One region of the Oceanobacillus picturae genome, then DNA from elsewhere that is predicted to be linked to it. Evidence: riboswitches for the same ligand, from Rfam matches in the RefSeq annotation. Region 1 holds a riboswitch; the other holds the start of a gene.

Evidence for each region. Region 1 has a riboswitch for FMN ahead of ribE (riboflavin synthase). Riboswitches for the same ligand answer to the same signal wherever they lie in the genome.
Region 2: another riboswitch for FMN. It lies ahead of BN988_RS07240 (ECF transporter S component); the one in region 1 lies ahead of ribE (riboflavin synthase).

The regions. Positions count from the first base shown of each region.
Region 1 covers NZ_CCAX010000002.1:620,954-637,635, reverse strand. Annotated here, with positions in the region: gene BN988_RS14205 (sodium-dependent transporter) at 1-1,092, shown strand, start outside; gene BN988_RS14200 (CoA-disulfide reductase) at 1,108-2,457, shown strand; gene BN988_RS14195 (hypothetical protein) at 2,680-3,351, opposite strand; gene BN988_RS14190 (C45 family autoproteolytic acyltransferase/hydolase) at 3,536-4,588, opposite strand; gene BN988_RS14185 (DNA-binding protein) at 4,732-6,450, shown strand; gene BN988_RS14180 (hypothetical protein) at 6,494-7,063, opposite strand; gene BN988_RS14175 (hypothetical protein) at 7,141-7,713, opposite strand; gene BN988_RS14170 (ABC-F family ATP-binding cassette domain-containing protein) at 8,102-9,982, opposite strand; gene ribH (6,7-dimethyl-8-ribityllumazine synthase) at 10,753-11,217, opposite strand; partial or broken gene ribB (3,4-dihydroxy-2-butanone-4-phosphate synthase) at 11,243-11,848, opposite strand; gene ribE (riboflavin synthase) at 11,872-12,522, opposite strand; FMN riboswitch at 12,698-12,844, opposite strand; gene BN988_RS18955 (hypothetical protein) at 13,084-13,227, opposite strand; gene BN988_RS14150 (redoxin domain-containing protein) at 13,294-13,872, opposite strand; gene BN988_RS14145 (DmpA family aminopeptidase) at 14,024-15,010, shown strand; gene BN988_RS14140 (VOC family protein) at 15,286-15,639, opposite strand; gene BN988_RS14135 (cupin domain-containing protein) at 15,681-16,046, opposite strand; gene BN988_RS14130 (VC0807 family protein) at 16,070-16,682, opposite strand, start outside.
Region 2 covers NZ_CCAX010000001.1:1,418,646-1,435,327, forward strand. Annotated here, with positions in the region: gene BN988_RS07180 (hypothetical protein) at 1-480, opposite strand, end outside; gene BN988_RS07185 (hypothetical protein) at 728-1,048, opposite strand; gene BN988_RS07190 (ABC transporter ATP-binding protein) at 1,262-2,089, opposite strand; gene BN988_RS07195 (NAD(P)/FAD-dependent oxidoreductase) at 2,587-3,600, shown strand; gene BN988_RS07200 (o-succinylbenzoate--CoA ligase) at 3,671-5,119, opposite strand; gene menB (1,4-dihydroxy-2-naphthoyl-CoA synthase) at 5,240-6,058, opposite strand; gene menH (2-succinyl-6-hydroxy-2,4-cyclohexadiene-1-carboxylate synthase) at 6,152-6,961, opposite strand; gene menD (2-succinyl-5-enolpyruvyl-6-hydroxy-3-cyclohexene-1-carboxylic-acid synthase) at 6,965-8,701, opposite strand; gene BN988_RS07220 (isochorismate synthase) at 8,698-10,086, opposite strand; gene BN988_RS07225 (1,4-dihydroxy-2-naphthoate polyprenyltransferase) at 10,252-11,190, shown strand; gene BN988_RS07230 (hotdog fold thioesterase) at 11,208-11,597, shown strand; gene BN988_RS07235 (TraR/DksA C4-type zinc finger protein) at 11,613-11,966, shown strand; gene BN988_RS07240 (ECF transporter S component) at 12,099-12,683, opposite strand; FMN riboswitch at 12,845-12,988, opposite strand; gene BN988_RS07245 (S8 family peptidase) at 13,174-16,682, opposite strand, start outside.

The DNA.
Region 1 (16,682 bases):
GGATGGTCATTCATAGGTAAATGGGGCGTTGCTGGCGCTTTCCTGCTTTTATCCTTCTACAGTGTGGTTGGTGGCTGGGTACTTCTTTATAGCTTGATGTCCATACCAGGAATGATTATAAAAGAGAATGCGGACTACGCAGCACTTTTCGGAACGATAACTGGCAGTCCTTTTCTAACAATACTCGGACTGGCACTTTTCCTTCTGATCAATGTTATTGTCATATCCTTTGGTATTAAAAATGGAATAGAGAAATCAAGTAAAGTATTAATGCCACTTCTTTTCGTTTTCTTTATTATCTTAGTAATTCGTGCACTAACATTTGAAGGTGCAATGGAAGGAATCACCTTCTTTTTGCAACCAGACTTTTCCGAGCTAACTGCAAGTAGCATTCTTTATGCACTTGGGCAATCCTTTTTCTCCCTTGCAGTGGGGATATCTGTCATGGTTACATACAGTTCCTATTTAAAAAAGGATGTTAGTCTCCCAATGTCAGCAGGAATGGTATCCATTATGAATATTTTCGTATCTCTGTTGGCTGGACTAGCGATTTTCCCAGTGGTGTTCGCTTTTGGACTTGAGCCATCTGAAGGACCTGGATTATTATTTATCGTTCTTCCGGAAGCTTTTTCCCAAATGCCTTTTGGTGAAGTATTCTTGAGTTTATTTTTGCTATTATTTTTATTTGCGGTACTGACATCATCCTTTAGTATGTTGGAAATAATAACTTCTGCTTTCACCGAGAAGAAACAGCGTTCACGAAAAAAGGTTGCTTCTATTGCTGGCGTATTTATTTTCATTGCTGGTATCCCTGCAGCTTTGTCATCAAGTAATCTGTCAGAGTTTAAACTATTTGGTTTAACTATCTTTGACGCATCAGACTTTCTTGTAAGTAATATTATGTTGCCGGGTGGCTGTCTCTTCATAGCATTATTTATTAGTTTTAAGATGGATAAGCAACTAGTCAGAAATGAGTTCTTCTATGGAAACAATTTACCATCAGGTATGTACCAATTGTGGTTCCAGCTGATTCGTTGGCTCGTTCCTTTTACGATCATCATTGTCGTCTTAAATTCTTTTGGAATAATTTAATCAGGAGGAATGACGTTGAAGAAAAAAATAGTAATTGTCGGAGGAGTAGGTGGTGGCGCGACAGTAGCTGCACAAATAAGACGGACCGACAAAGAAGCCGAAATTCATCTTTTCGAAAAAGGAAGCTATGTTTCCTTTTCGAACTGCGGAATGCCTTATTACCTTGGTGGCGTACTTGAAAGCCGGGATGACATTCTTTATCCAGCCGAGGAGTTTGAAGAGAACTTCAACCTTCACGTGCATACAGAAACAGAAGTTACGCGGGTCCTACGTGAGCAGAAGCAGGTTACGTTCCAAAAGCAAGACAGCGCCACGCAAGAGGAGACTTTGTCATACGATAAGCTTATTCTCTCTCCTGGTGCCTACGCTTTGTGTCCTCAAATTGATGGCATGGCTGAAGCACGGACTTTTACTTTGCATACCATTCCCGATATGGATGCTATTGATCAATTCATTGAAAAACACCAACCAGCCACAGCGGCAGTTATCGGTGCTGGGTTTATCGGTTTGGAAATGGTGGAAAACCTGCAAGCTAGAGGGCTTCACTGTACGCTCATTGACCGAGGGGAACAGGTAGCAAAATTAGTAGATAAAGACATGGCAGACCATGTTGCTGATCATTTAACGGACAATAATATTTCTCTTAAGCTCAATGATGGGCTTTCCTCTTTTTCTAATGAAGGCAAGAAACTACATCTAGCAAGTGGTAAAACGGTGGATGCAGATATGACTATCTTATCCATTGGTGTGCGACCAAACACACAGCTTGCAGTTCATTCTGGTTTAAAAATTGGTAACACGGGAGCAATCACTGTTAACCAATTTATGCAAACATCAGATCCAGACATTTATGCACTAGGAGATGTCGTCGAAACACCTGATAGCATCACAGGAGTAAAACGAAACGTTGCACTTGCGTGGCCAGCACACCGGCAAGCATTTATTATTGCCAGCCACTTAACAAACAAGAAAATTGCATATCAAGGAACCATGGGCACGGGGATCTTAAAGGTGTTCGACCTTACCGTTGGATCAACAGGTCATACGAGCACGACATTAAAGCAGGAAGGTTATACGTTTAAAGAGGCTATATTGCAGGCGAATTCCAATGTTGGCTATTACCCGGGGTCAAATAGGCTATGGATTAAAATATTATTTGATGCAGAGACCGGTTTAATTTACAGCGGACAGGTTGTAGGTTACGCAGGAGCTGATAAGCGATTGGCGGTCCTTGCAACAGCTATTAAAGGAAAACTGACTGTCTATGATTTACAAGAACTAGAAATAGGCTATGCTCCACCATTTTCTAACTCTAAGGATCCGCTAAATATTTTAGGATATAAGGCTGCATCACTTATATCATAAATAGAAAAAGAACCGCATGAAGTGAAGGCGAAAATGCCTACATTCATGCGGTTCTTCTTTTACGAATTTTATCCTGGTGCAACCGTCCGTAAGACTCCCCCTTCAAAACATGAAGTGAAACCCTAATGCTTAATTGGGAGTATACGGACGCTAACACTCCGATTCGTTCAACTAACGATCAGTGGGGGAAAAATGAAATCCCCCACTGATTGAAGTTTCACTTTATAAGTCTTCTTCAAAGCGATAGACAAGTGTATAGTTGTTCTCATCAAGTAGCTCTGCAACATGAACACGTACACCATGGCCAAATACGACTTCATCTTCTGTCATAGCCACAATCATTGCCTTTGTGCTATTTCTAACATCAATATAAATGTCACCGACTACCGGGTTAAGCGAGTTATCACTTTCAGCCAGATAGCTAATTGATTCATCCTCCAGCTGTTGTGCTTCCGGTACAAGATTTTTATCGTAGTAAGCAATTTCCTGGCTTGCTTCTGATCTTCCAGGGACCATAACAACATATTCACTATGCTTTACGCCATTATCTCTTGTTGTAACAACGTTACCATCTTCAACACTGTCCACTTTTTCAATCTCGTTCAATGAATAGTGATCAAGGAAGTCTGGTGCAGGCTTGGTAATTAAAATATAATCACCTGGCTCTGGCTTACGATCTTTATCTACAGTATAACGTTTTCCATAAAAGATAAAGGTATCATTATGCTGTGGTCTGTATAGCGTAATCTCACTTGCTTTCGTCAAGATTTGTTTCATATCCTTTAGACGATATAAATGGACAGACTTCTTAAACATAGGTTTTACCGTATATACTTTATGTAGCTCGTTATTATAGAATACGAACTGTCCCTTTCTAACCTGAAATAACTTCATTCCGCAACCTCCTACATAGTAATGCATTCTGAGTCTATTATAACTGCATTTTTACAAAAATAAAGTCTTAAATTATGTTTCCTTAAAGTTGCACAAATTAAACATCTTTTTTGTAAGTTATTGAATACAAGTGGTAGATCGCCACTTTTAACATCCCCGACGTTTTGTTGCCCTTCATATAAGGCTAACGGACGTTTTTCTCCATATGAACGAACGGCAATTCTGTGTCCACTTGTCCCAATATCCGTTTTGCCTGGATCTTCTCCCCTTGTAGCCACTTTTGGAAATTAAATATCATAGGCTCCCGATCACCACCAAGCGCGAACCATACCTTCCCATCCTGAGGGAAATAAACGGATGTATGAATAGTTCCTGCCCATTGCTTATATTTTGTTGAAAATACACCTTTGTCTGTATCATTTAACATGCGAAAAGCTTTGTAAGGATCAAGGACATTTTCTTTTTGACTTTCGATGGATGCATAACGTTTATACGAATCATCTAAATGATGGCGGTTTTCATCCTTTTGTAATTCAAAATGATTTGTACATATATTTGATTGACGTACTTCTACTGCTCTTGGTGTGGCTTCTACCACGTACGTTTCTCCACTTTTATCTAATAATACATAACTGAAGGAATGGCGATGTGGTATTTCTTTTAATAAGGAAATAGCTTCATCCACATCAGCACAGGTTTCTAAGAGAATTCTCCCTATCATATTACAGATAAAACCGTCGCCTGGCTTTTTACGATGCATAAAGTTATAGCCCATCGCAAGTCCTTTTTCGTTCATTCCGTCCATCCGTCCGGTAATCCGCTGAGACGGACCGATGACTGCATAGCCTTGGTCACTCGGTTGGAATATGGTATATCTTCCTTCATATGTTTTAGGATGATAATCATAATTTCTCACCATGTAGTCAGATCCTGTAAAAATGGAGCAACCACTTTTCATATATTCCAAGCGGTATCCACCAAACTCCTGTAATACATCCTCCATTTTCCATTCCAGTGCATCCTGTAATCCACGAAGCTCATCCCAGATAGCAGGTGCAAACGGCATTATCACCTGTTTCACTTCTTCCACCGAAATGGTGAAACGCGGCCGACGAATTTTCCACTGTTTTTTTCTGTTTTGCAATGTGTGCGAGTCCTTTAATTCTAGCCCCTGCTTATAGCCGAAATCATAATGGCTTCCGCGAAACTGAATAATATCGCTATATATCTGTTTCATTTATTTCCCTCTTTTTTTATCTGTATTGACCTCAGTCTAATATACAACTTTATGTTTTCAAACGAAATTGTCTCGGAATGAAACTTTTTTACATTCACAACGTATTACATGCCGTATAGAGAAAACACATAGGAGTTGAAATCATGACAGGTATTTTAAGCACCACGATACTCTCATTTATATTGTATCTAATTATTTCACTGTTTTTTGTTATCAACAATAAAAAACATCGCAAGACCACATTGAAAGCAGTTCTGCTAATCTTTATCGTGCTATTTATTATTGGAGCGATTGCAATATACGTTATTATGCTGCCGATGACCATTCCCAATATGACTATATCTAACATCGTTATCGGAATTGCAGGTATGGTTGGACTCTACGCTTTAACGACAAGTCAGCCATTTACAAAGTCTAGCAAGCAGCTAGACACTGTCTCTGGGGTCATTGTTCTGCTAGCAATCCTAGCTATACCTACTTTCTTTGTACTAGGTATTTTTGGATTGGATGATTCTTATGAGTCTATCCCTAAAGAAGAAATACCAGAAGCAAAACCATTGGATAAAGACGCTACGCCAATTGTCGTATCCCCTGAATTTGCTAGAAACAAGGTGCAAAAAGCAATGAGTGTTGTTCCAAATACACAATTCTACGACTTAGGGAAACTGCAAGTACAAAAAGTTAACGATGATATTGTGTTTGTTGCTCCTGTCGAGTTTACCGACTTTTGGCGTTACTTCCGAGGCAAAGAAACGGAAGGGTATTTCACCATTTCCGCGACAGATGTTAACGCACAACCACAGTTTGTAGAGAGTAAAATGAAATACACGAATTCAAGCTTTTTTAATCATAATGTAAAGCGTACTATTTACGGTGCTTATCCTAACTATATTCAAAGTGGGGAACCACAGTTGGAAGTAGACGAAGATGGAAAACCATGGTATGTCCAAACACTTTATAAACCAATCGGTCTTACAAACAAACCAAATGTAGAAAAACTAAATGTTGCCATTGTCGACCCGGTAACAAGTGATGTCACTTTATATAAAACAAATGAGGCGCCTGATTTTATAGATGGCTCTGTCAGCTCTGAAATGGCTTCTGATGAAAACGAGTACTTTGGTAAGTATGTGCATGGCTGGTTAAACTCCATTTTTGGTAAACGAGATGTAAAAATACCAAACGGCTCTGGAACCGAAAGTAATGTCACGCCGATTTTTGATGAAAATGGAGAAATGCATTACTTTACTGACATGTCCTCACCAAAAGAGAATATTGATTCCGCTTTAGGTTACACATTAATTAATGCTCGTACAGGAGAGCTCACCTACTACAATGGTGATAAAAACAATGGAATTATGGACAGTAAAGGGGCAAAAGAAATTGTAAACAAAGAATTCCCAGAGAAGAATTGGACTGGATCAATGCCTGTACTATACAACATTGATGGAGATCCAACATGGGTTGTAAATGTTCTGGATCCAAACGGTTTATTCAAGCACTATGCCTATATCAAGGCTTCTGATTCTGACTTTGTGGTGTTTGGTGATACGGCTCGACAAACACTGGAAGCATATCGCCTTGCACTCGCCCAAGATCCAAGCAATGTTTCCTCTACAGGAGAATCTGCTTTAGAAGAACGGAGCGGGGAAGTAGAAAGAGTTCTTGTGAGCAATCAAAACAATGGGCAAGTAGTACAATTTCTAATCAAAGATGATAACACTATTTATAATGTTAGTTCAGGGAAATCCCCACTCGCCATTTTCATGCAACCTGGTGATAATGTTTCTTTTGAGGCAAATATTCGTGATAACGGCACCGGTATTGTAGAAAGTATTGTGATAGAAGATCTAACAGAATAATAAAAAGAGCAGGCTGTAGAAATTATAGCCTGCTTTTTGCTTATTAATCTGCTCTCTTATCATGCTTAATCATGATAAATAACTTAGTAAATCCATACGCGAGGAAGGCAATTACAATATCAATAAGAAACAGATAGAACAGATTCATTCCTTTATGCATTTCCAACAATCCTACCAAAACAGAGAATCCTCCAAACCCAAAACCAAAGATGACAGATGCCCCAACAAAATAGATCAAGATACTTTTGTTATGTTTTGTACAATATTGGTAAACCAGCATGAAGACGACCGGAAATATAACCGTAGTAACGGAAAAGCCTACTGGAAGTAAATAGGATAGACTGTGAGGGTGCAGCAAATAATTTTGGGAAGCTAAGATATTATCTAGATTGGCCCAGAGAATATGCGCTGTAAACCCGTAAAATGAAATTTCAAAGATTCGTTTACGATCAAGTAAAAAATAGAGAATTAGTAATGGCAAGAAAATCGACAGAAGGTTAAACCAAAAATACCATGTCTCAAAATCTGAGTAATCATTCCAAAATTCTTTGTGTAACTTTGCTAAATGTTCCTTTACATCATATATTTTCTTGTATAGTTGTTCTTCACTCATTTCTAAAACCACCTATTTATAATAATAGGTTTAGTTTATACCCAATATAAGAAACTATGCCGAAAAATCTCCTTACCTCATTGCTTCGCCTTCCAATCCTGTTTCATCATCTGAAAAAATTTCGTGAAAGCAAAAGCAACAAAAACAACTACAACGTCAATTAGATAAAGAAATCCATAATTCATGCCTTTGTTCATATCTAGGAAGCCGAGGTATACATACAACGGCCCCATACCAAAAGCAAATAACAGATTTAGTACAATAGTATAGAGGAAAAAGTTTTTCCCTTTCTTAAGACAATATTGATATACCAACATAAATACTACTGGAAATACCACCGTGGTTGAGGTAACTCCTGTAGTCATTACATAAGTAAAACTATGTGGATAGCTGAAATAATTGAGGGATGTTAAAATCTGATCTGTATTTGCCCAAAGTACATGTATGGTAAAACCAAAAAAAGTAAGTTCAAAGAGTCTTTTTCTATCCACAGTAAAATACAAAATGATTAGTGCAATAATCATGCTTCCTAGCAGAAACCAAAAACGCCATGTATCGAAACTGGTAGTCATTTCCCAGTAGGTGTGTTGTAAATTATGTAGCTGTTCTTTTACCTCGAGTATTTTATTATAAAGCTGTTCTTCGCTCATTATCAGCCCACCCATATTTAGTAATAGGCTTAGTTTGAGCAATATGGTGAAAAGCATGCATATAACAAAAATAAGAAGTCCTCGCTTGGATAAATCGTGGCTTTTGGATGATGTTTCGGATTCTCGGGCGATACTCTTCTGCTCTCGGGCGATACTCTTCTGCTCTCGGGCGATGCTCTTCTGCTCTCGGGCGATGCTCTTCTGCTCTCGGGCGATGCTCCTTACCTCAAAGCCGATATCCACTGCTCCAAAGCCGATACTTCTTAACTCAAATCCGATATCCACTGCCTCAAAGCCGATGCTTGCTTTCTACCTCGGTGGCTGATCAGGACCCCTAACCATATTTTATAAATAAAATAGCCTCCCAAAATCCTGGGAGGCCTCTAACTTACTTATTATTTTCAAACTCTTCCACCATGAGGGAAAGTTCTTCCCAACGCTCCATCTTCTGTTCGAGTGCTACTTCTGCTTTTTCTTGTTCCTGGAAGAGCTTTTGAACTTTTTCAGAATCACTACCAGCATCTACAATCCCTGCTTTTAGTTCGTCTACCCGACTCTCTAGCTCCATAATTTCCTCTTCAATGGTATTCCATTCTCGTTGTTCATTATAGGATAGCTTTTTCTTTTTCTGCTTTGGCTTTTCTTTTATTGCCTTTGGTGGTGTTGTGACGCTTTGTTCTGCCTGAGCCTGCTCAAGGTATTCACTATAATTACCATAGTACTCACCTACCGCACCGTTGCCTTTAAACACGATTAAACGATCTACTACACGATCTAGAAAATAGCGATCATGCGATACTGTAACTACGACACCAGGGAACTGATCCAAATATTCCTCCAGCACTCCCAGCGTCTGAGTATCCAAGTCATTTGTCGGCTCATCAAGAAAGAGGACATTTGGTTCTTGCATTAAAACCTTTAAAAGGTATAGACGGCGTCTTTCCCCACCAGATAGCTTGCGAATATACGTCCACTGTGCGGAACGGGAAAATAGAAATCGCTCCAGCATTTGTTCAGCTGTAATAACATCGCCATCGCTCGTATGGATTACCTCTGCAACTTCCTTAATATAATCAATAATGCGTTGTGATCCATCAAGCTCTTCATCACCTTGGGTATAGTACCCGATGTTTACCGTTTCTCCAACTTCTACCTGACCGCCATCTGGCTTGATACGCCCTGCCATAATATTTAATAGCGTTGATTTCCCCGTACCATTTGGGCCAATAATACCTACCCGCTCACCTGGCACAATCAAGCGGCTAAATTCATTGATTAACCTTTTTTCTCCAAATGATTTGCTGATTTCCTGTAGTTCCAACACTTTCTTTCCTAGCCTGGTTGACCCTACTTTAAAATCAACTTGCTCTTTCTTCGTATCAAATGTTTCTTCCTTCATCTCTTCAACGCGCCCTATTCGAGCCTTTTGCTTTGTGGATCGTGCCTTTGCTCCACGTCTTAACCATGCTAGTTCACGTTTTAAAGTATTCTGGTGCTTCGCTTCATTGCTTGCCTCAAGCGCTTCACGTTCTGCTTTTTTCTCAAGAAATATTTCATAATTTCCTTCATACACATACAAATTACCTTTATCTAACTCATAAATTCGATTGGTGACCCGATTTAAAAAATACCTATCATGCGTAACGAGTAGCAAAGATCCTTTATACGTTTGCAAATATTTCTCCAACCACTCTACTGTTTCGTTATCAAGATGGTTTGTCGGTTCATCTAAAATCAAGAGGTCTGCAGGCTGAATCAGCGCCTTGGCAATAGCCACTCGTTTCTTTTGTCCACCCGATAGTTCTGTTACTTGCTTATCAAAATCGGTAATTCCAAGCTTTGTCAAAACAGACTTTGCAGCTGTGTTAGCTTCCCATGCCTCTGCTTCGTCCATTTTTTGTTGCATCTTTATTAATCTGCTTTGCGCCTCATTGCTTTCCGGTTCCTCTTGCAGTTTCAACAAAGCCTGCTCATAGTTACGCATTACCTGCATAATCACAGAATCTCCGTAATAGATTTGTTCCATTACATTCAGTTCAGGATTAAGTGGTGGATCTTGGGCTAAGTATTCAATCCGATAATCTTTTGGGTGTTTGATGGTGCCCTTTTCCGGTGCTTCTAGTCCAGCAATTGTTTTCAAAAAGGTGGATTTTCCCGTTCCATTTACTCCAATCAGACCAATTCTTTCCCGGTCTGTAATGGTGCTCGTAACGGAATCGAATAATATTTTGTCCCCGAAGGATTTATGTAAATTTTCTAATGTTAGCATCGTTAACTCATCCTCATCTTTTTCTAGCTTTTAGCCAATCCTTTGTAACCAGTACCAACAAAAGTAATAACCATGATGTTACCAAATAAAATATCCCTTTGCTCACAGGCGTCATTTCGGAATAAAAGAAGGCCATACCTACCCATATAACCGCTATCATGACAAGCTGTATTCCTAGTAATTTTATGTTAATCGCCTCCGAATAATAAAATGAAACTTTAACTAGTGGGGGTGTCGTTCTCCCCCAATGACTATTAGTCGAACGAATCAGGGTATTAGCGTCCGTTTACTCCCACTTAAACACCATTGTTTCATGTTTTGAAGGAGGAGTTTACGGACGGTTACACCAGAATAAATTTCCCTACCAACCAGTTTATCTTACTGAGAAGCTTTTTTCCATTAAGAGAAGCATAGACTGGCTGATTGAAACAACAGAGATTAGCGGCCATGTGAAATTAACCGGTATTATGGCTTTAATTCACCATCTATTGGGAGACTAAGTATGGTGTGGGGTGGAGCTGTTCGCTAAAGGTGGCTTTGGTTGATTGGATCGCTATCTTGGTTGATTCTTCATGACTTTTGGTTGATTGAATTGCTATTGTGGTCGATTCTTCATGGCTTATGGTTGATTGAATTGCTATTGTGGTCGATTCTTCATGGCTTATGGTTGATTGAACTGCTAACGTGGTTGATGAACTTGCAACATGTTCAATTTTATTTCAGGCTTAAAAAAAGGCCGGGAGCAATACTCCGACCTTCCTCGCGTTTAATTAAAATTGTTTTAGTAAGCTTACCATTTCAATAGCAGCTGTTGCTGCCTCTGCACCTTTGTTTCCTGCTTTCGTTCCGGCACGTTCAATTGCCTGTTCAATTGTTTCTGTAGTTAATACGCCAAAAATGACGGGTTTTTCTGTTTGCATTGCAGCTTGCCCCACACCCTTAGCTGCTTCATTACACACATAATCAAAATGAGGAGTGGAACCACGAATGACCGTTCCCAATGTAATCACAGCATCATATTGTTCCTTTTTTGCCATCTTCATTGCAGCAAGTGGAATTTCAAATGCTCCTGGAACCCAAGCCACATCTATATTTTCTTCAGACACACCATGTCTCATTAATGTATCTTTTGCACCTTCTAATAATTTACTTGTGATAAAGTCATTAAACCTTCCAACCACTATTCCTATTTTCATGTCAGTACCAACTAAATTTCCTGCAAATACGTTTCCCATTTTATTATCCCCTCTCCATCATATATTGTTGCTGCTTTTTCCTGTATGCTGCCAAGTCTTCTATTGTGATCATTTTTAATCCGAACCGTTCGGCCATAACGGCTAAATCAGGGACCCGTGCCATTGTGCCATCCTCTTTAACGATCTCACAAATCACACCAGAGTGAGCTGCATCACTTAGCAAAGCTAAATCAACCGCAGCTTCTGTATGACCTCGGCGGGCGAGTACACCATCTTCCTTAGCGATTAATGGGAAGACGTGACCTGGTTGTTTAAATTGATCAGCTGCTACCTGTTCATCCGTGAGTGCTTGAATTGTTTTAGCTCTTTCTGATGCACTAATTCCCGTTGTCGTTGTAATGTGGTCTACACTGACAGTGAAGGCTGTCGACAACGGATCCGTGCTGTTACGCTTCATTAATTCTAGGCCTGCAGCTTTAGCAATGTCTGAGGTTATAGCTGTACAAACGAGCCCCTTGCCATGTGTAATCATAAAATTTATCATTTCCGGCGTCGCTTTTTCTGCTAAACCCACGAAATCTCCTTCATTCTCACGATCTGCATCATCTACCACAATTACAATATTACCTTCTTGTAGGTCCGCGACTGCTTCTTCAATAGTATGAAACATAGTCATCACTCCTTTCTTTAACTTTATAAAAAGCCTTTATCCTGTAAAAATGTTTTATTTAGATTGCTTTCTGGAGCATTTTCCGTAAACTGCAAGAGGTGCTGTACATGTTTGGCTAGCATGTCGCACTCAATGTTCACGAAATCTCCCACTTCTCTTGTTCCTAATGTAGTTTGTGCTGAGGTATGTGGAATAATCGAAATCGTAACAGTACTATCTTCCACGTCAAATATGGTCAGACTAATACCATCAACTGTGATCGATCCTTTTGGCAACAATAAGCTTTTGTAGTTAGCAGGTAATTTGATCCTAAAATAGATCGCATTTTCTTGCTGTGCTTTGTGTACGATTTCTGCTGTAGTATCTACATGACCTGATACAAAGTGACCACCGAACCTACCGTTTGCAGCCATTGCCCTTTCTAAATTGACGAAGTCCCCTTCTTCTGTGGCGTTAAGGGATGTTGCTTTAATCGTTTCTGGCATAACATCCACTTCAAATGAATGATCCGAAAAACGCGTGACCGTTAAACAAATCCCATTAATTGCAATGCTATCCCCAATGTTCATGTCTGACAGAATATGTTCCGCTTTAATGGTTAGCGTAACAGCACGTTCTGACACACGTTTTTTTCTGAGCAATGTTCCTTTTTCTTCTATTATTCCTGTAAACATACGATCCTCCCCTTCAAATTTAATTGCATTAAAAAACCCCTGATTATCGCTTCAGAGGGTAAAAGGGCAGAATTTAATAAGCTAATAAAACACGCGGATAAAACAATGTCCTACTATAACAGTGCAAAATGCACATAGCATAATAAGGCGTTTCATCATAAACATGCTCGCTTTTCAATTCCTTCTCCCATCCAGACTTTACTGTCGGCTCTGGAGTTTCACCAGATCCACCGCTTGGCATTGCGCCGCACGGGTCACGGACTTAGAAGCATAACACTTCATCACCGCCGGTTGGGAATTTCACCCGACCCCGAAGGAAATTCTAATTATTCGGTTGTATCTATGTTATAACTTAAATTTATTTAGAATGCAAGCAACTCATTCAATACGTATCTTATTTAGCAAATACGTACATTTTTTGTATACTGGGAATTCAAAGTTATAGTTACTGTCATTGCCTTTTGGCTAACATTTTTAACATACAAAAAAAGCCCCACATTCAATTGGAGCTCTTGCTGAATCAGAATCAGGTGTATATTTTACATCCATAAAGGGCTTAAATTAATGTGTTAGGATCGATTCAAGAAAACGGATCTCTTCCTGGATTTTTATTTTTATCTGGTCATCTTCATATTTTTGAAGAAGCTCCGTTAAATACTCTCGGTCTCTTTTAAAATAAAACAGCTCTTCTTTCGTATATTCCACTAAAATATCCTCCCAGTAGCGCGCTACGCTAGGTATTTTATACCCTATCTTCGTATAATTAAACGGCTATTTTGATGTTTCGCTCAATTTTTCATATTCCTGTATCATCTGTTCGTAGGTTAAGGCACCAAAGGCTTTATACCTTATTTTCCCCTCAGCATCAATGAAATACGTAGTAGGAATTGGCTGTATACGATATAACTGACTTACTTTAGCCTTTTCGTCCAATAAGACTGGAAAGGTTACGCCAAATTCCTCTATAAATTCTCTCACTGTCTTTTGATTCACTTCTGTATCAGTCAGGTTAACGGCTAAGATCACAGGATCCTTATCCTGGAAAAATTGCTGCATATCTGGCATTTCCTGTCTGCACGGTGGGCACCAGGTAGACCAAAAGTTTAACAATACTCGCTCTCCTCTATAGTCAGAGAGCCTCACTTGTTTACCATCTAGTGTTTTCAGTTCAAAGTCCGGTGCCTTATCCCCTACATTAACGCTTAGAGGAACGGTTCCGCTAACTTCTACACTTTCTTCCCCATTGTATAAGCCTTTGGAATGCTCTGCCTCCTTATCAGCAAGCATAAGATTATAAACAGAGCCTATTACAATACTTATAGCAAATAAGATGAACAGAATCCTTTTCATCACGATGCCTCCGTTTCATTCAGTTATGTATAGTCTGTCTCTTTCCAGCACATAACATACTAAGAAAAGCAGAGTTCGCTCACTAAAATCACAGAGTTTTTAGTATTCTATTTTGTTATACTATAGAAAATAGAGAAAGGGAGCTGGGCATTTGGCACTTAATAAGGGAAAGTCAAACTGTATTACTGATGTGATTGGTGTAAAAGTAGGACATGTTACATTGTATGAAAAGCTGGACGAAAATAAGACAATTTGTACGGGATTAACAGCAATTCTTCCACACGAAGATAATTTATTTTACAAAAAAGTCCGCGCTGGTAGTGCCATTATAAATGGTTATGGGAAAACTACAGGCCTAGCACAGCTAGAGGAAATAGGGCTACTTGAAGCCCCTATTATGCTCACTAACACTTTTAGTGTGGGGGCCGTTTGGCAAGGGACATTGGAGTATATGCTTCAGACGACAAAAGATATTGGGGATACAACAAGCTCCATCAATATTGTAGTTGGGGAGTGTAATGACAGTTACCTGAACTCGATTCGGGAGCAAGCAGTTAAACCAGCTCACGCGATACAGGCAATAGAAGCGGCCACAGAACAGCCGGCAAAAGAAGGGGCAGTAGGAGCAGGAAAAGGCATGGTCTGCTTTGGTTATAAAGGTGGTGTAGGAACAGCATCACGCATTATCTCAACTGAAAAAGAACATTACACGCTGGGATGCCTGGTAGTAAGTAATTTCGGCAAGCGTGAAGAAGCTTTGTTTGCAGATTGGCGCAAGCATAAGCTTGAGACACCAGATGGGTCAATAATGATGATAATTGCAACAGATGCGCCTCTTTATGATAGGCAATTGAATAGACTAGCCAAGCGATGTGCAGCAGGGCTTGGCAGAACGGGAAGTCATCTGGACAATGGCAGTGGGGATATCGCCATTGCATTTTCCACAGCGAATACTTATGAACACCACGCTGGGAAAGCTGATGAGACAATGGTCTACTTGCGAGATGATCATGAGGTTATGAACCAGCTATTTCAAGCTGTAGTGGAAACAACAGAGGAAGCAGTTATTCGTTCACTTAAAATGGCAAAAACCACCCATGGGAGACAAGGTAGAACTATAGAAAAAGCACCTTTTTAAACTATTGCCAGGCGAGAGCAAGTGAGACAGTTTAGTCTCGCTCGCTCTTTGGGGTATGGTGGTTTCACTTTGGGATGCATTGGTTTCACTTTATGGCGTTGTCGTTTCACTTTGCGGCTTTTTGGTTTCACTTTTGGTGTTGTCGTTTCACTTTGCGGCATTCTCGTTTCACTTTATGGCTATTTCGATTCACTTTGCGTCATTCTTGATTCACTTTTGACGTTCTCGATTCACTTTCAGCCTTTTTGATTCAAAATTGAGCTCCTTCTTGCAGACTATTTCTGTTCTACTAAACCAATGCCTACTCCAGAGGGGTCTACAAGATAAGCGAGGTAAAATGTATCAAAATCCATTTTTTCTCTTACAACCATAGCACCGTTTTCAACAGCCTGTGCTATCGTTTCAGTAATCGATTCTACTTCGATTTGCACTCTTATCCCGTGTCGGTAATCATGTGGTCCTTTTGCAATCCCTCCGTTGATCCCGTCCTCCCCAGTTTTCACAGCCCAATAATCCCATTTTGGGTCAGCGACTTCCCAGCCGAAAACATTCGCATAAAAAGCTGCTGCTTTCTCAGGTTCCTGACTATTCATCTCAAAACCTACGACTCTACCATTTTGTTTTTTCATATTTTCTACTCTCGCTCTCCAATATTATGTATTTGTCTAAGCTATATCCAAACATCCTGTTCAGCTGTTAACTCAGAGCTAGCCTCACCTGTGTTCACTACACCTTTTGGTTCGACAAGCATAATATGGCACTCTGTTTCGGCAATAGGTTTGTGCTCAACACCTTTTGGGACGATATACATTTCTCCTTTGCACAGCTGTGTTTCACCATCTCGAAAGGCTATCTTCATTTCACCTTCCAATACGATAAACACTTCATCTGTATCTTTATGGGAGTGCCAAACAAACTCCCCCTCCACCTTAACTAGTTTATACTGATAATCATTCATTTCTCCGATGACTTTTGGAGACCAGTGTTCCTGGAATAAAGATAATTTTTCTTTGAAATTAATAGGATCTATGACCATCTCCACCTTTCTTGTCGCTCCATTTACTTTTCAACTGCTACTTTTGCTTCTTCACCACCATTTACATATTGATTGATTTTCACACCAATGAACACAAATCCTAAAGTCACAACGGCAGAAAATATCCATCCACTAATATTCATATAAATAAGCATTTTACCATAGCCGGCTGCGCCGTAGGTTTGTAACAGAAAAGCTTTCAATCCATTCATAAAGACACTTCGAGCAACAAATAGTAACGTCAAAAGTTGAAACCACTTCAATAATTGCGGTTTGAAATATAACGTCCTACTATCTTGCCGTGCAAACCCCTGTAAGTAAGCCCAATCCACCATAAAATGTAAAGCTAACGGTTGTTTGATAAAAATAGATAATAAGAAAACTAATCCGTAAGACATACCCAAATAAACCTGATTCCAGAGCATACTTTCCGCAGAGGAGGAAAGTAAGTTTACAGTCGTGCTGATTGCCAGGGAACCCAGGATAAATAAGCCTGCAATATTGAATTGTTTTTCCTTTAAAAATCGATAAACCGTGTAGATGAAACCAGGTACCGTTGACAATATAATCGCCCAGTAATCCCCTAGAATCTCTCTCCCGTAATTCCAGATAAGATATGGGACAACGGCATAGCAT
Region 2 (16,682 bases), on a different contig from region 1:
ACCATGTAATGCTGTTTCATTTTGTTGTTTAACTTTAACAAGGTCATTATCTAATTGTACCATATCATATGGGTTTTCTGCTATAAACCAAGGAGGTGTCTCCGTTGGCAGAATATAGAGACCATCTGGTTTTTCCTCAAAATAAAAAGAAACATACGGTTCAACCATTTCTTCGACTGCAACCGATTCAAAAGCAGAAAGCAACTCGGCCTTTGAATCCATATTCTTTACCCTATATGATTCGTCTGCGTCCTGAACTAAAGTATTCATAAAAGCCTGCGTCAATTCCTTCACTTTTTCTTCCTTTAATTCAGGCTGTTGTGGAGACGTTTTAGATGTCTGTTGCTTATTTAAAATTTGGTGGGACTTAGCCGAAGCAGTTACTGGATCTGCTGGCTTGTCTTCCGTCATAAGTATGCTACATAAAATGAGTACGGGTGTCACTATTGTAATAAGGGTCATTTGAACTAATTTTCTCATACAAAGCCTCCTCTAGGGGTCTGTAATACTATTCCATTTATCACCTAGAGATAAACCTAAAAAAGTTAAAAATAAGGATTCATTCGTCTCACAGCAATGTCTCCCTTTTCATAAACTTGGAACGTCGACTATTTTATACATCGTAATTACGCCCTAGCCGAGATATTATATTTCCCTAACATATCAAAAAGGCTGCAGCAAAAACCATACTGCAACCCTCTTTATTTGCAATCCAAACTGCTAAAGCTTACATATGCCCATCAGTCAAAATGCCCATTTGTTCAATATGCGCTTTTGTTTCTGGCTCCCCTAATTGGTGAATCATGCGATAGGCTTGCGTCATTTCATCATCATAAAAATCATTTGATTTATCATTATGATAGGGGTTAATTGGTACATGAGCCCGAAAGAACGTCTTTATTCCGGCTTCATGCATAAGATTAAACTTGTCTCGTAAAACCGCAACTTCATCCTCTGTAGCGTGGATAATAAATTCTTCATTGTTATTAAATTTCTCCTGCGAGATCTCTCCTGCACCAACGTTAATATAAAACTTCTTCTTCTCCATAACGCACCTCCTATTTGTAATCTGTCACAAATCATAAGGAAGCATGTATGAAGTAGGCAAGAAAAGTGCGATCAACAAAAGATGATACGTAAAACACTACAATTCGCTAACATGTATGTACGGATTTACAAGCTTTTGGTCTTCACTATGTATCGATAAAAACATCCATTCTAAACAAAAAACCTATCATTCCGTAGAAGATAGGTCTTATCTTTAATTGACTGCAGTAGTCTGGTTTTTTCCTTGAGCAAATATACATCTGCCTTTTCCATGAGGAATGCACATTGGAGTCCCGAATCTTGGATCAAATGTAACGTCACACATCATTTCAAAAACTTCATGAACAAGATTACAATTGATTATTTCTTCCGGCTTACCTTGTGCGAAAACTTTTTTATCCTTAATTGCAACAATATGATGAGCATAGCGACATGCCAGATTTAAATCATGCAACACCATCACCACTGTTCGTCCATCTTTCTCATTAAGGTCGAATAACAAATCGAGTACATCGATTTGATGGGTCATATCTAAATAGGTTGTTGGTTCATCTAGCAATATTGTATCTGTTTCTTGCGCTAATGTCATCGCAATCCAAGCACGTTGGCGTTGCCCACCTGAAAGGGAATCAACCGAACGATCCTTCAAATGATGCATATTTGTCGATTGAAGCGCATTGAAAACCGCCTCTTCATCATCCTTAGACCATTGCTTTAGAAAACCACGGTATGGATGTCTCCCCTGTTTCACAAGTTCATTCACGGTCAAGCCTTCTGGAGTGACAGGACTTTGTGGAAGGATAGCAAGTTTTTTTGCTACATCCTTTGTGCCAACCTTGGCAATATCCTCTCCATCCAATACAACTCCGCCACCTTTTGGCTTAAGGAGCCTGGCTAATGAACGCAGCAGGGTGGATTTCCCACAGCCATTCCCACCAATAAAGACGGTGATTTCGCCTTTTGGTATAGCTAAATTTAAATCATCTATTATTATATCCTCGCCATAGCCGAGTGTTAAATCATTTGCGGTTAATGTTTGCATTGGAATCTCTCCCTCTACATCTTACTCCGAATCGTATATCACTTACTTTTGGTACGTTCCTGATTTTACGTATTACATACAGTTTATTGGGTTTTTCCGATTTCGTCAATGTCTTTGAGAATGATTTTCAATGATTAAAGTAGAAACTAGACACGAAACGTACATTTTTGGTAGCTCTAATGGCAAATATAGAAATGTAATACTTATTTCTTTACTTGATAAATTTAATTGAATTTGACTACGCATTGCACAATAATCTCGGACCCTTTCTAGTCATTCTGCGATGGTACTTTCTTAAAATATGTCCCGCTTTTTGCATTATTCCATTCTCCATTTATCCCGGTTGGTTCAACTAACAATCAGTAGGGGAAGAATGAAACCCCTACTGATTGAAGTTTCACTTTATCATTATAAGGATCTATATTTGATAATTATCGTTAATTTTAATAACCTAATAGAGGACATATCAAAGCAAATTAACCACAGGGGGCTGAATCATGCCACAGGATATAGAATTATATGATGTTACCATAGTTGGCGGGGGACCAGTGGGATTGTTCACCGCATTTTATAGTGGGATGCGCGAGATGAAAACGAAAGTAATTGAGTTCTTGCCATTTCTTGGAGGAAAAGTACCTTATTTCTATCCTGAAAAAGTTATATATGATATCGGGGGAATCCCCAGGATCACTGGAGAGGCGTTTACAGAGCAATTAATAGATCAAGCTAAAACCTTTGACCCAACAATCGTACTGAACGAACAGGTTATGCATATGGAAAAACAGCCAAGCGGACACATCTTGCTCACAAGCAATAACGGAGCGAAGCATTTAACGAAGACTGTTATCCTGGCAACAGGGTTTGGAAGTCTAAAATCCGTGAAGCTTGCATTACCTGAAGCTACTCATTACGAAGGGACAAGCTTGCATTATACCATTAGAAAAATGACCGACTTCGAAGGAAAAAATGTATTAATTTCCGGTGGAGGTAATTCAGCTATAGATTGGGCGAATGAGTTGGTGGGAATTGCAAATAGCATTTCCGTGGTTTACCGGAAGTCTGCTTTCTCAGGAATAGAACGTAATATTAGTAAAATGATGAGTTCCTCAGTTGATGTATATCAGCCCTATCAACTTACTAGTTTATCGGGGGAGAACGGTTTTGTGTCCTCAGCAACTATTGCCCATACGGAAAGTGGCAGCCAAAAGGAATTCCCTGTCGACAGTGTGGTTGTGAACCATGGGTTTGAGATTGATCTCGGTCCCATTTCAGAATGGGGTCTTAAGATGGAAGATGGCACGATCGTAGTAGATGGAAAAATGGAAACAAATATACCTGGCATCTTTGCAGTTGGGGACATATCCAATTACCCTCATAAGTTGAATTTAATTGCTGGCGGCTTTCACGATGGTCCAATCGCTGTCAATAGTGCGAAGCTTCATATTTCACCAAAAGAGGAACTAAAGCCGCTTTATTCAACTAATCATGAGCCATTATTGGGTAAAAAATAGTATAGAGCTAGTTATCTTCATAAAAATGGGAGGCCTTCCTTCATTTTAGGTAGGCCTCCCATTGTATTGTTCAATCTAAAAGATTCAATAATTTATTTCTTTGTAATTTGTTTGAAGCATTCCTTGGTAGTGCATTCACAAAATGGAATGAAACCGGGACTTTGTATGAGGCCAGCTTTTCCCTCGCATAATTCTCGACTTGCTCTATCGTAATAGACTCATGAACAACAAGGAAAGCGATAGGTTTACTCCCCCAGACAGTATCTGGTTTTCCTGTAACGCCGACTTCTCTTACACCGTCTAGCGCTGAAAGGACACTCTCAATTTCTGAAGGGTAAATATTTTCCCCACCTGATATAATTAAGTCAGTTCTTCTCTCCACTACATATAAGAAGCCTTCCTTATCGACATAACCAAGGTCTCCTGTTGCCAACCAACCATCCTGTATCGCTTTATTTGTTGCCTCTTCATTTTCAAAGTACCCTCTTGTCACCATGGGGCCCTTTACAAGGATCTCACCTACTCCATCAGGATCTGGGCGATTAATTTTAAGTTGGGCTGGAGATAGCGGTTTACCCGCAGAGCCAATTTTTTGTAAGGCGTCCTTCTCGCTTAATGTAACTATTTGTGAAGCAGTTTCCGTCATACCGAATGACTGAAATACCGGCACATGCTTTTCTTTTGCCTTTAGCAACAGGGACTCTGGCGCTGGTCCTCCACCTAGCAACATACAACGCAGGGTATTGGGGTATTCAGATTCTCCAAGCTTTTCTAAAAGCTGCTGTAGCATCACTGTTACAACAGAAACAGTGGTAACTCCCTTATACATGATTGCATCGTGTACTATATTTGCATGAAATTTGTCCAATAAATATACAGGCATGCCGTAAACAGCACTACGGATAAGAATGGAAAAGCCACTTACATGGAATATAGGTAGTGCAGCAAGCCACTTATCCTGCTTTTCCACACCAAGGTTTAAAGCTGAACCAATAGCACTCCACCAGTGATTGCCATACGTATGCATCACACCTTTTGGGAAACCAGTAGTTCCAGAGGTATACATGATGGTGAAAAGGTCATCTAAATGAATTTCTTCAACTAAAGAGACGGCACTCTCCATAAATGCTTCCACTTCATTTAATTGCACTGCCGTTCTCACTTCCAATGTGTCCGACCTTTTCTGTTGGGTGTCAGACGTTAGCAAAATAGACACATCAGCATCTTTCAATTGGAAATTTAATTCAGAAGCAGTGAGACGTATATTGAGCAGTACCCCAACAGCTCCTATGTAGCTTAGCGCATGAATTGCAATCATCATTTGGAGGCTGTTTTCGGAGAGGATGCCAATATGTGCTCCTTTTTCAACACCTAGTGTTGCGAGTTTTTTAGCATATATTTGGCTTTCCTGCCTTAACTTGTTAAACGTGATGGAGTATCCATCTGGTAATTCGATTGCTGTTTGATCAGGAGCTAGTTCTGCCTGTTTTGACAACCAGTGAGGAATTGTCGTACTCATGGATGTACCCTCCTTCATTTAATAAAGAGTAGCTTCGAGCAGTTACTTCGCTTAGTTGCAAGAAGCTAAGCATTAAAGAAAACCCTTTGCTTCTAATTAGCAAAGGGTTGAAAATTATTCTTAAGGGAAACGTGGGAACTGTTTGAAGTTTGGCTTTCTTTTTTCTTTGAAAGCGTCTCTTCCTTCTTTTGCTTCATCTGTTGTATAGTACAATAATGTCGCATCTCCACCCATTTGTTGAAGCCCTGCTAGGCCATCCGTATCAGCATTGAATGATGCTTTAAGGAATCTTAATGCAGTAGGTGATTTTTCTAAAATCTCTTGACACCACTGAACTGTCTCTTCTTCTAGCTTGTCCAGAGGAACAACGGTGTTTACCATACCCATTTCATAGGCTTGCTCTGCATCATATTGACGGCATAGGTACCAAATTTCTCTTGCGCGTTTATGCCCTACCATTCTGGCCAAATATCCTGCTCCATAACCTGCATCAAAGCTACCTACTTTAGGGCCTGTTTGTCCAAAAATAGCGTTGTCTGCTGCTATAGTAAGGTCACACACAACATGTAAAACATGTCCTCCACCAATAGCGTAACCAGATACCATTGCAATAACAGGTTTTGGAATCGTTCTAATAAGTCTTTGTAAATCTAAAACATTTAGGCGTGGGACTTGGTCTTCTCCTACATAGCCTCCATGTCCACGAACCGATTGATCTCCGCCTGAACAAAATGCTTTGTCTCCGGCTCCTGCCAGAATTATAACTCCAATACTAGAGTCATCCCGTGCATCAGCAAATGCATCAATCATCTCATTTACTGTCAAAGGGGTGAAGGCATTGCGTTTTTCTGGACGGTTAATTGTCACCTTAGCAATTCCATCATACTTCTCATAGACGATTTCGTTGTAATCTCTTACGTTTTCCCATTGTACTGTCATACTTATTCCTCCTCATTATGTACATTTTTGTTGTCCACTTGAACTGGTATTCCTATACCATGTGTTAAATGGAAGATTTATAAATCTATATTTCTATACCATCTTAGAGTCATAAATAAACTCCCCTACTATCTTACCAAAAATCTCTGCTTGTTCCACGTGAATTGCATGGCCCGCATTTTCAATGATACGAAAATCGCTTTGTGGCAACAGTTTATGCATGTTTTCATTTAGCTTTACAAATTTTGTATCGCTTCCTCCAGCAAGTAAAAGTGTGGGAATAGATAACCTTTCAAGATACTCCCACCACGAAGGCTGAGTTCCGGTTCCCATAGCGCGCAGTGACATTGCAAGGCCGTCTGCTGTATGGGAAAGTCTTTCTTTTCTAATGGCTTTCCTTTTTTCAAAAGATAATTGCTTTTGTGAAGCAAAAAGAGGGATTTCTTCCCAAAAATCAACAAATGCGCTTATGCCATCCTTCTCAATCATCATTGCCAGCTGTTCATCTTTGTTTTGTCTAGCAGTTCTATCTTCTGCAGATTGCAAACCCGGTGAGGCACTTTCTAATATCAATTTATCAACCAGATCTGGATAGAGACAAGCAAAAGATAATCCTGTCCTACCACCCATTGAATATCCTAGAACAATTATTTTGTTTAAGCCAAATGACTGAAGGATCTCTGCAATATCCTGACAGCACATCTTCATCGTTACAGAATTATTTGAAGTTGTTTTGGCATGACCAGGAAGATCAATGGTAAGTACCGTATGTGTTGCTTGCCATTTTTCTACAAAACCCTTCCATGTTTCCGCTGAGCCTGTGAAACCATGAAGGAGAAGCATTGCTGGACCAGAACCGCTTTTTTTAATCCAATATGTTGTTCCATTTACCTCATAATACACGTCCTAAGCCTCACCCTTCAACTCTTCCGCGATAGCTTTCCATTTACTACGATGCCAGCTTGTGTTCGTCTCTCGATCTGTCTTCACTTCAACAACAGACAGCCCCTTATGCTGGTAACTGTCATACAGTACTGCTTTTAATGCCTCTTCGGTACCTGCGGAAGCGTACATGCCTCCATACATTTGCACAGCATGCTTAAACTCAATATCTACAGGTGTGCCAAATAATACTTCAAAATGTTTTTTCTCTTGTGATTGTGGAAGAAAGGAGAAAATCCCACCACCATTATTATTAATTAATAGGATCGTAATATTCAGCTTATATTGCTTCGCTATTAATAATGCATTCAAATCATGGTAAAAAGATAAGTCGCCAACCACAAGGGTTACAGGGGCACCAGTTATCGCAGCTCCCAATCCACTTGATATCATGCCATCAATACCATTTGCTCCACGATTTGCCAAAATAGACAAATGTTTAGGAGTAGTGAAGAAGAAAGTGTCTAAATCTCGCACCGCCATACTGTTCCCAACATAAATACTACTTGATTCTGGAATCACATCCACTAATGCCCTAACCGCTTCTCCCTCGGTTAATTCATCACCAGCTTCAGCAAGAAGATGTTTTTTTGCAATTCGGTTCATGGATTGCCAGTCTTCCAACCATTCCTTGTCCTGTTCAGGTGTATATTCAATGGTCAAAAGCGAATTACAGAATAGAACTGCATCTGAAAAGATAAATTCTGTATTATTACCGGTTGGTTCCCGAAAGCCCGTATAATTTTCAACAACAAATTGAGGAATATGCTTATTTTCATTCACATAAAAAAGATAGGGTTTAGATACCGGCATAGCTCCAAACCGGATAATATAATCTGGCCTTAGTTTATTTCGTATCCTCTCATCCCGGAATATCGCATCATACGTTTCCACAATTAAATCCTTGGCATGCTCCCCTGCACGAAGCTGTGAAAGCGGATCTGCCAAAATAGGAAGTCCCCAAGCTTCGGCAACTTTTGTGACCGCCTGTGCCAACTCCTGATCTGTTTGTGGCCCACAGACAATAAGTCCTCTTCCTTTACCTTGCAGTTTCTCTATAATAGAGATTATTTGATTAGTGGAAAGCTGTTTTTTTCCTTCTACTGTATGATTTCGTGGGTCTGAGGATTGGTTGCTCCACAAATTCTCAATGGAGAAATCAGGTACTAGCGGGTCTCGAAACGGAAAATTTAACTGTACCGGCCCAGGGTTTCCCTCATTAGCCATAAACACAGCACGTGCCGACTTATTTCTCACATAGGAGAGCATGTTTTCAGAGGCCTCTGGCAATGCCATTTCCTGAAACCATTTTACATAATCCCCATATAGCTTTAGTTGTTCAATCGCCTGTGGGGCTCCAATATCACGTAATTCATGGGGGCGATCAGCAGTCAATACAATGAGCGGTACTCTGCTGTAATTTGCTTCCACAATGGCGGGAAAATAATTAGCTGCTGCCGTACCCGAAGTACACACCAGAGCAACAGCATGTCCTGTTTTTTTAGCTATACCCATAGCAAAAAATGCTGCAGAACGCTCGTCAATGACGATCCACTCTTTTATATCGGGATGCTCAGCTATTGTCATGGCAAGCGGTGTGGATCGAGAACCAGGTGAAATAACAATATCTGTTACACCGTTTTTTGATAACTCATCAACAAAATTAGCTGTATATCTTGTTAACACTTCGGTTGGATTCATTCTACACCTCCAAGTACCGAGAGCATCGGTGTTAGTTTAATGTTTGTTTCCTCGTATTCTTCTTCAGGGTCGGAATCCTTAACAACGCCACACCCTGCGAATAAGGATGCTTCATCCCCTTGGAGTAACCCTGATCGAATGGCCACGGCAAATTCGCCGTTATCTCGGTTATCAAGCCACCCAACTGGTGCTCCGTACCAGCCTCTGTCTAAGAGCTCGTGTTTTCGTATAAAGGCAACCGACTCCTTACGAGGTGTGCCACCAAGTGCCGGAGTGGGATGTAAGTTTTTAATAATATCTAAGATCGTATAGTCTTTTTTCATGCGGGCCGTAACCGGTGTGTATAAGTGCTGTAAATTCTTTAAAGGATAAACGACCGGTTCATTTGGAATCTCGATATCAGTACAATAATTCTCAATCGCCTTCTTCATCATCTGTACAACAAAATCATGCTCCCCGCGATTCTTTTGGTCGTGAAATAATTTATGGCTGATACGAGCATCCTCTTCCTCCGTTTCACCTCTTGGGGCAGTACCTGCTAAACATGTTGAGAAAAGGCTATTTTGCCTTATTTTCACTAATCTTTCAGGAGTAGCACCAATAAAACAATCCTTCCCTCTTTCAAAGGAGAAAATGAAACTATTTGACTGGGTATTCAATAGTTTTCTTAAAATATTACCACTATCTGCCTCTCTGTCTAGCTTCAAGCGTACTTCCCTAGCTAAAACAATTTTCTCAACCTTTTGCTGACGTATTTCTTCTGTTGCCAGCTTAACTGTTTGCTTCCACTTTTCTGGAGAGATTTCATGCCTACCGACAATTTGTGTGTCAGACTCGTAACGAGGAGTTCCATTCAAAAGCTGTCCCTCCATTTCCCGTAACTGATTTGCTAGTTGACGGGGATGGTCATCCGCTCTCACCATTATATTCATCGTAAAATAAAAGTCATTTTCATACTCTGTAAGCAAATATTCTGGAACAGTAAACCGAATCGGTTCAAAATTTGCCCACAGCTTTGTCTTTTCTTTTTCAGGGTCAAAGGCCGCTCCCCCCATGCTGACGATTCCTGTACCAGGAACATCATAAGGATTATTACTTACAGCATCGTTAAGGAGATTATTCCATTCTTGCTCTGCTGTTTCAAAGCGATCCTTGATCGCAGTAATTTCAAAAGCACACCCCGTACCAACAAGAGTGTAAGCCTCTGCGGTACTGGACCAATAAAGTCTTTCCGTTCTTAATTGTTTTGCTGCATCATAAAATGAAAGGGGGTCTATTGCCTCTACCCTTTTCGTAATACTGACAAGCCTGCTATTTTGAGGATGAATCGTATCGATCGCCTCTTGAAATACACCTTCTATATTTTCTTCTTTCAGTTCTATCATCTATTTAAACCTCCGTAACCAAACAATGCGCCAACATAATACCTTATCCTATTTTATTCCCTTTTTGCTGGTTTCTCAAGGAAATCCTCCTAGTGAATTGACACCCCCTAATAATTTCCCTAAAATTGATACGATACGCATGTGAAATCAGGGGGAAAAAAAGAAATGAACACATCAGATAATCATACAATAAAACAAGCTTTAAATGAAAAAGAAGGGTTCCAGATATGGTGGCGTTTATTGCGCCCGCACACTCTAACAGCCTCTTTTGTACCCGTTTTTGTCGGGTCCATGTTCGCTTTTACAGAAGATACGAACTTTCATCTTCTGTTATTTTTTGCCATGCTTCTTGCATCAATGCTAATTCAATCTGCCACCAATATGTTTAATGAGTATTACGACTTCGTAAGAGGATTAGATACCGAGGAATCTGTAGGGATTGGTGGAACCATCGTCCGTGATGGAATCCAGCCCAAAACAGTATTAACCTTGGCATTAACTTTTTTCGGAATCGCCATTCTTCTCGGAGTATACATCTGTATTGAGTCTAGCTGGTGGATTGCTTTGATTGGTTTAGTATGCATGCTTTTCGGTTATTTATATACAGGTGGACCATTACCAATTGCGTATACACCGTTCGGCGAATTGTTCTCTGGCTTTTTAATGGGGACAGTCATTATAGGAATTAGTTATTTCATCCAAACAAACGCCATCACAGCAGAAGTTATCTGGGTTTCCATACCGGTTGCATTATTTATTGGTGCAATAATGTTATCCAATAATATTCGAGACCTTGATGGAGATAAAAAGAATGGACGAAAAACGATTGCAATTCTAGTAGGAAGAAAAAATGCCATTAAGGTGCTTGCAGGATTTTTCATTCTTTCATTTGTACTAACTGCAGCTTATATCATTACCGGTATCCTTCCATTATGGTCACTTATTTCGTTTCTTGCTATCATGAAGGCATTTGATGTTATCAACAAATTTCAAGGTAAAACGATGCCGATTGAGATGATGCCTGCCATGGCAGCAACTGGAAAAACCAATAGTATTTATGGACTTCTTTTAGGAATTTCATTACTACTTGACGCTGTAATTTAAGAAAGGATGTCCTTTAAATGGAATTTAACCAGACACTAATGGAAGCACTTGGGATTAAAACGATATCATTGGATAAAAATCTTGTGATCCTTACTATGCCTGTTGATGGAAGAACTCGCCAGCCTGCCGGTTATTTGCACGGTGGTGCGAGTGTAGCTCTCGCAGAAACTGCTGCCAGTATCGGAGCTATGGCCAATATTGACACAGAGCAATCGAACGTTTTCGGAATGGAAATTAATGCAAACCATATTAAGAGTAAACGTGACGGGATGGTCACTGCTTTAGCAAAACCGATCCATCTCGGCAAAACTTCCATGGTATGGGAAATACAGATAGTCGATGAAGCAGAAAAACTAATTTGTATTTCAAGATGTACGCTAGGAATTGTTCGTAAAAAGCAGTCATAATGAAAGGAGATACAAATGAAGACACACCTAAGTAAAGATCAATTAGATAAATTTAAAAAACAACTTCTACAATTAAGAGAAGAGAATGCAGAAAAGATCGATGAAAACCGTAAAAAAAGCCCAAATGATTCCATTAATGAGTTAGCAGACTATGACAACCATCCCGGAGATATGGGTACCGAACAATTTGAACAAGAGCGCGATGCTGGTTTGAACCTTGTGCGCGAGGATCGTCTGCGAGAAATAGATGATGCACTAGAGCGGATTGAAAATGGCACATATGGGCTAAGTGAAAAATCAGGCAAACCTATTCCTGAAGAACGATTAGAAGTACAACCTACAGCAAGATATCTTGTTGAAGAACAATAGATAACTGACGTACCCGCTTGCATAAAATTAATGCAAGCGGGTTTTTTAAATAATATTTATATTTATTAAAAGATGCAAAAAGGGCTAGTCTTCGCATGACTAGCCCTTTTAGGAAATAAAAAATTAATTTAATTAGATAAGACTAGCTCGCTTTTCCTCAATCCACTGTCTCATTTTCAAGAATAATGGTACAAACAAAAGCCCGACCACAATTCCTTTTATTAGATTAAATGGTAGTATACCAGCATATACCGAAAACCACTTAAATTGCTCTGTCATTTCCCAACCCATAAACCAACCATAAGCTGGTAAAATCAAGAAGTAATTCAGTACACTCATCCCCAATGCCATCACAATTGTGCCCGTAACTAACCCTGAAATAACACTTTTAACACCTTTAAATTTATGATACATCAAGGCAACAGGGACGATAAATAAAACACCAGTAAGGAAATTAGCTAGTACGCCTATTATTTCTCCCCCACCAATTGCTAAATATAAGACATTTTTGATAGCAACAACGATTACTCCTGCTAACGGCGAGAAAATAAACGCAGCCATAAGGGCTGGCACCTCACTAAAATCAATCTTTAGATAAGGGGTTGGTAGAAAAGGTAACGGAAAGTTAATAAAGAATAACACCAGTGAAATGGTCCCCAGTAATGCGAGAATAATAAGTTTTAATAAGCTGAATGATTGCGTCTTTGATGATTTCATCATCATTCTCCTCCTTCATCTTTAATCGATTCCTATCTCGTGATGAAGGATCTGCCGTCTTCCATTTAAACAGAAAAAACCCTAAAGCCTAATCGGGGCTTTAGGGTATGTTTAAAAAATCATAGGAAAAACAAGCGCAACATATGCACTAAATTCCGGCTCGACATCTTCTCCCATCCAGACTTTAACTGTCGGTTCTGGACTTGCACCAGATCAGCCGCAAATAAATTTGCGGGTCACGGACTTAAAGCATGAAATTGCTTCTTACCGTCGGTCGGGAATTGCACCCTGCCCCGAAGATGGAATCGATTATTAAATTATATTAATAGTATACGGGAGTTTACGAAATTTGAAAAGTGTTTTGCTTCGTTTCCTTATATGTAGTTTGAGAAACCTTTGTTTAGTATACCTGAACCTCATCTATTCTTATAATCTTTAGCAAAAAACAAGGTGTGTAGACTAGGCTACACACCTTGTTAGATTAGTTGGTTCAGTCGACGTTAATGATTAGTTTTCCGTCAGCCTGTTCCCTTGTTTCGTTTCCATAGTCATCCTTAACTTTCACTTCTACTACTGCACCATCTGCTACAACATTGCTAGTCGCAGTCCAGTAGCCTACATAGTGCCCATCTGAGGTTTCCATCATAGGCAATTCTGTAGCATTAGATACACTGCTCTTTGCATTTGTTAGTGGCATATGGATAGCGAAAGTTGCGTCTAACCCAGGCTCACTGTCAAATTCAATTTTGACACTTTCGCCCGCTTTTAGTGTTTTATCTTCAGTAGGTGTTAGATTCTCAATCTCAGGCGCATCGTATTTAACGTCAATTGTTACTGTTTCAGATGTCGTATTACCGGCAAGATCGTGTGCGATAACTTCGATTTCATTTTCCCCGTTATCTAACAGAATCCGCTTGGAGTACGTACCATCTTCTACAGTTGCAGACTGTCCATTAACTTCTACAAAGTCCAGGTTAGCATCAGATACAGTTCCTTCTACAGTAACTGTCTCACGATTAGATTTGTCCCCATCCTCTGGGCTGTCAATGGTTAATTCAGGAGCTTCTGTATCCAATGTTACGACAACCGGTTCTGATTCACCTATTTCTGTACCATCTAGTAGAGATACAGCAGTAAGCTCATTTTCTCCTTCTGTTAATTCTGCATCAATAGCGAAAGATCCTTCTTCACCTATTTCAGCAGACCCAACTTCTTCTCCGTTGTTAAGAAGTTGTACAGTAGTTGTTGGTGAAGCAGTTCCTTCTACAGTGATTTCTGCTTCATTTGTAATTAGATCCTCTGCAGGAGAGGTAATTACTGGTGTTTCTGCTTCATAGCTTACACGTGAACGAATCATATAGTTACCTTCAGCAGCTGGTGACGGAGACCAAGCTCCTCCTACCATTTGATAACTTCTTTCTGCATTCGGTCCATTTTCATCTGTTGCAAGGCCAGGAGCGGCAGTATTTGGCTGTGTTTGGACATAAACCATGTAGAAGTCACCCTCTACAACAATTCCATGCTCTGATAAGTCTACAACAGTCCAAGTACTAGAATCTCGAGTTGCTTCAGCAGAAATTGGTCCAGCTAGTTTCTCACCAGGTTGCCCATCTGTACCAGAGGCATCCCATACTTCTACAGCAAATTCTGTTCCACCTGGAGAAGGAAATTCTTCATCCCAGAATTTGAATACACCGTCCGTTACGACAGCAGATTCTTCGCCTTCTGGAAGTGACATTTTTACTGCCCAGCCGTTTCCTGCATCATAGAAAGCACGTGCGTTTTCCGCAGTACCATCATCATAGCCGATTTCCCCACCTGGTACAGTGTAGAAAGGTTCTAGAGAGACGTTTGCTTCTGCATCGCCATCCTCCAAATTAACTTCTATTTCTGTTCCATGGTAACCAGCAGCCAAAATTTTCAGCGTATAGTTGCCTTCATAAGCTGTTAATTCATAATTACCTTCTGCATCCGTTTCTACAGGTGCAATATTTGCATCTTCCACTACTATTACAGTAGCACCTTCCACTGGTTCATCAGTAGCCGCATCTGTCACGGTACCACTTACAGTGTGCTGTGCAACTTCTTCTAGCGTGAAGTCAGCAGTTGTGCTTTCATCACCTTCTATTGTGACTGTTTGTTCTTCTGACTCAAAACCATAAGCTTCTGCTTTAACAGTAAACTCACCTGCAGCATGAAGTAAAGAATACGATCCATTTTCTGGATCCGTATTAACTGTTCTTCCACTCTCAAGCACACTTACTTGTGCACTCATAGGTAACAATACCGGGCTTATTGGATCCTTTTCTGGCTTATCTTTCTTTTCCGGCATTAGTGGAGCAATTTTAGCCGGATTTACTTTTTCTTTTAAAGAAGCTTTTTTATCACTCTTTATTACTCCAAGTGCATTGTTAAAGCCTGCAATTCCCATCTGCCCATTATTCAGGCTGATGGCACCTTTATTCTTACCTTTAGCTTTGCCTTTATTTTCTTTTACAGAAGCACTCGCACTATCAGAAGTGTCAGCTAGTTTAACATCATCAATGTAGAAACCATCTTTGACAACAGAGCCATCTGTAGTTAAGTTAAATCCAATGTAAACACGTTGCCCACTGTATTCGGATAGGTCAAGTTCAACCTCTTCCCAATCCTCAGATACATTTGTTATTCTAGCTAACTGTGTCCACTGTTCTTGATCTGTTGAAATAAACACATGGCCATAATCCCAGTTATTTTCTATGTTGTACCACTGACTGAATTGTAAGTATGATTCTCCTTCTGGTAAGTCAACGGGAGGCATAACCAGTGTTGTATTGGCATTACTATCATAAGTTCCTGCTAGGTTTGTTGCATATACGTTCTCACCGGATACAGCACTTTCCGGCCCTGACGTTGGAACACCGCGTTCCCAGCTGTTATTTTCTCCGAATACTGTCCAGCCTGCAGCCTCTGATTCAAAGTCTTCTGAATAACCTACAGAGATTCCAGGGTGCAAGGTTACAACATACTCGTCACTGGAAACCTCATTGTTTCCAAAGTCGTTAATTTTCCAGCTATAAGTCAGGGAGTCACCATCAATGTGGTCTCCAGGAATGGTAGCTGTATATTCTCCATCTTTGAAGTCACCAGAAATTCGATCTGCATCAATTGTTTGCGTATCCCCATTATGATCGGTGTACTCAAGCTGAACAGAGGATACACTGATGTTGTCCATTACTTGAATGGATAGATCTAGATCCATTCCAATATAGGATTCTGCAGGTGCTTCATGTTCAAAAGTAGGCGCTTCCGTATCTTCTCCTTCTTTTGTAACTTGACCTTCAAGTGTTCCTAATCCAGTCACAAGGGATGATACTGCGTCATATCCACTTACAAGACCATATCCATATCCATTGTTTGGCACTTCTGTAAAGTTACTATCTGTTAATGGGGTGGCAGTAGTGGTGATAAGTTCTTCAATTTCATCTACAGTTAGACTAGCATCCGCTTGCTTTATTAAAGCAACCACTGCAGCTACTGCAGGTCCTGCCATTGAAGTACCATTCCAGCCACCTTCATAACCTCCACCCGGTACACTAGAGCGAATATTCACTCCAGGTGCAGAAATATCTGGTTTTACTTCATCATAAGGAGAAGGTCCTTGTAATGAAAAGCTTGCCAGCGCATCATTCGCATCAGTAGCTCCAGTTGCGAATGACTCTGGGTAATTGGCTGGTACTGCAATTGACTCAGGTCCGCCTGGGTTTGTCAATGTAGTATTACCTGCAGAGAATTCAGGGAAAATTTCCGCTGCTCTCCAGTTAGTAACAACATCACGGTACCATTCATCTAATCCAGGTCCACCGCCCCACGAGTTGTTTACGACATCTGGTGCCATATCAACACGTGCATTACCTTCTGAGTCTGTAGGAGCTAAAATCCACTCCGCAGCTTCAAGTAAATCTACATCTGTCCCACCAGTTGCTGTAAATGCTTTAACAGCGATCCATTGTGCACCAG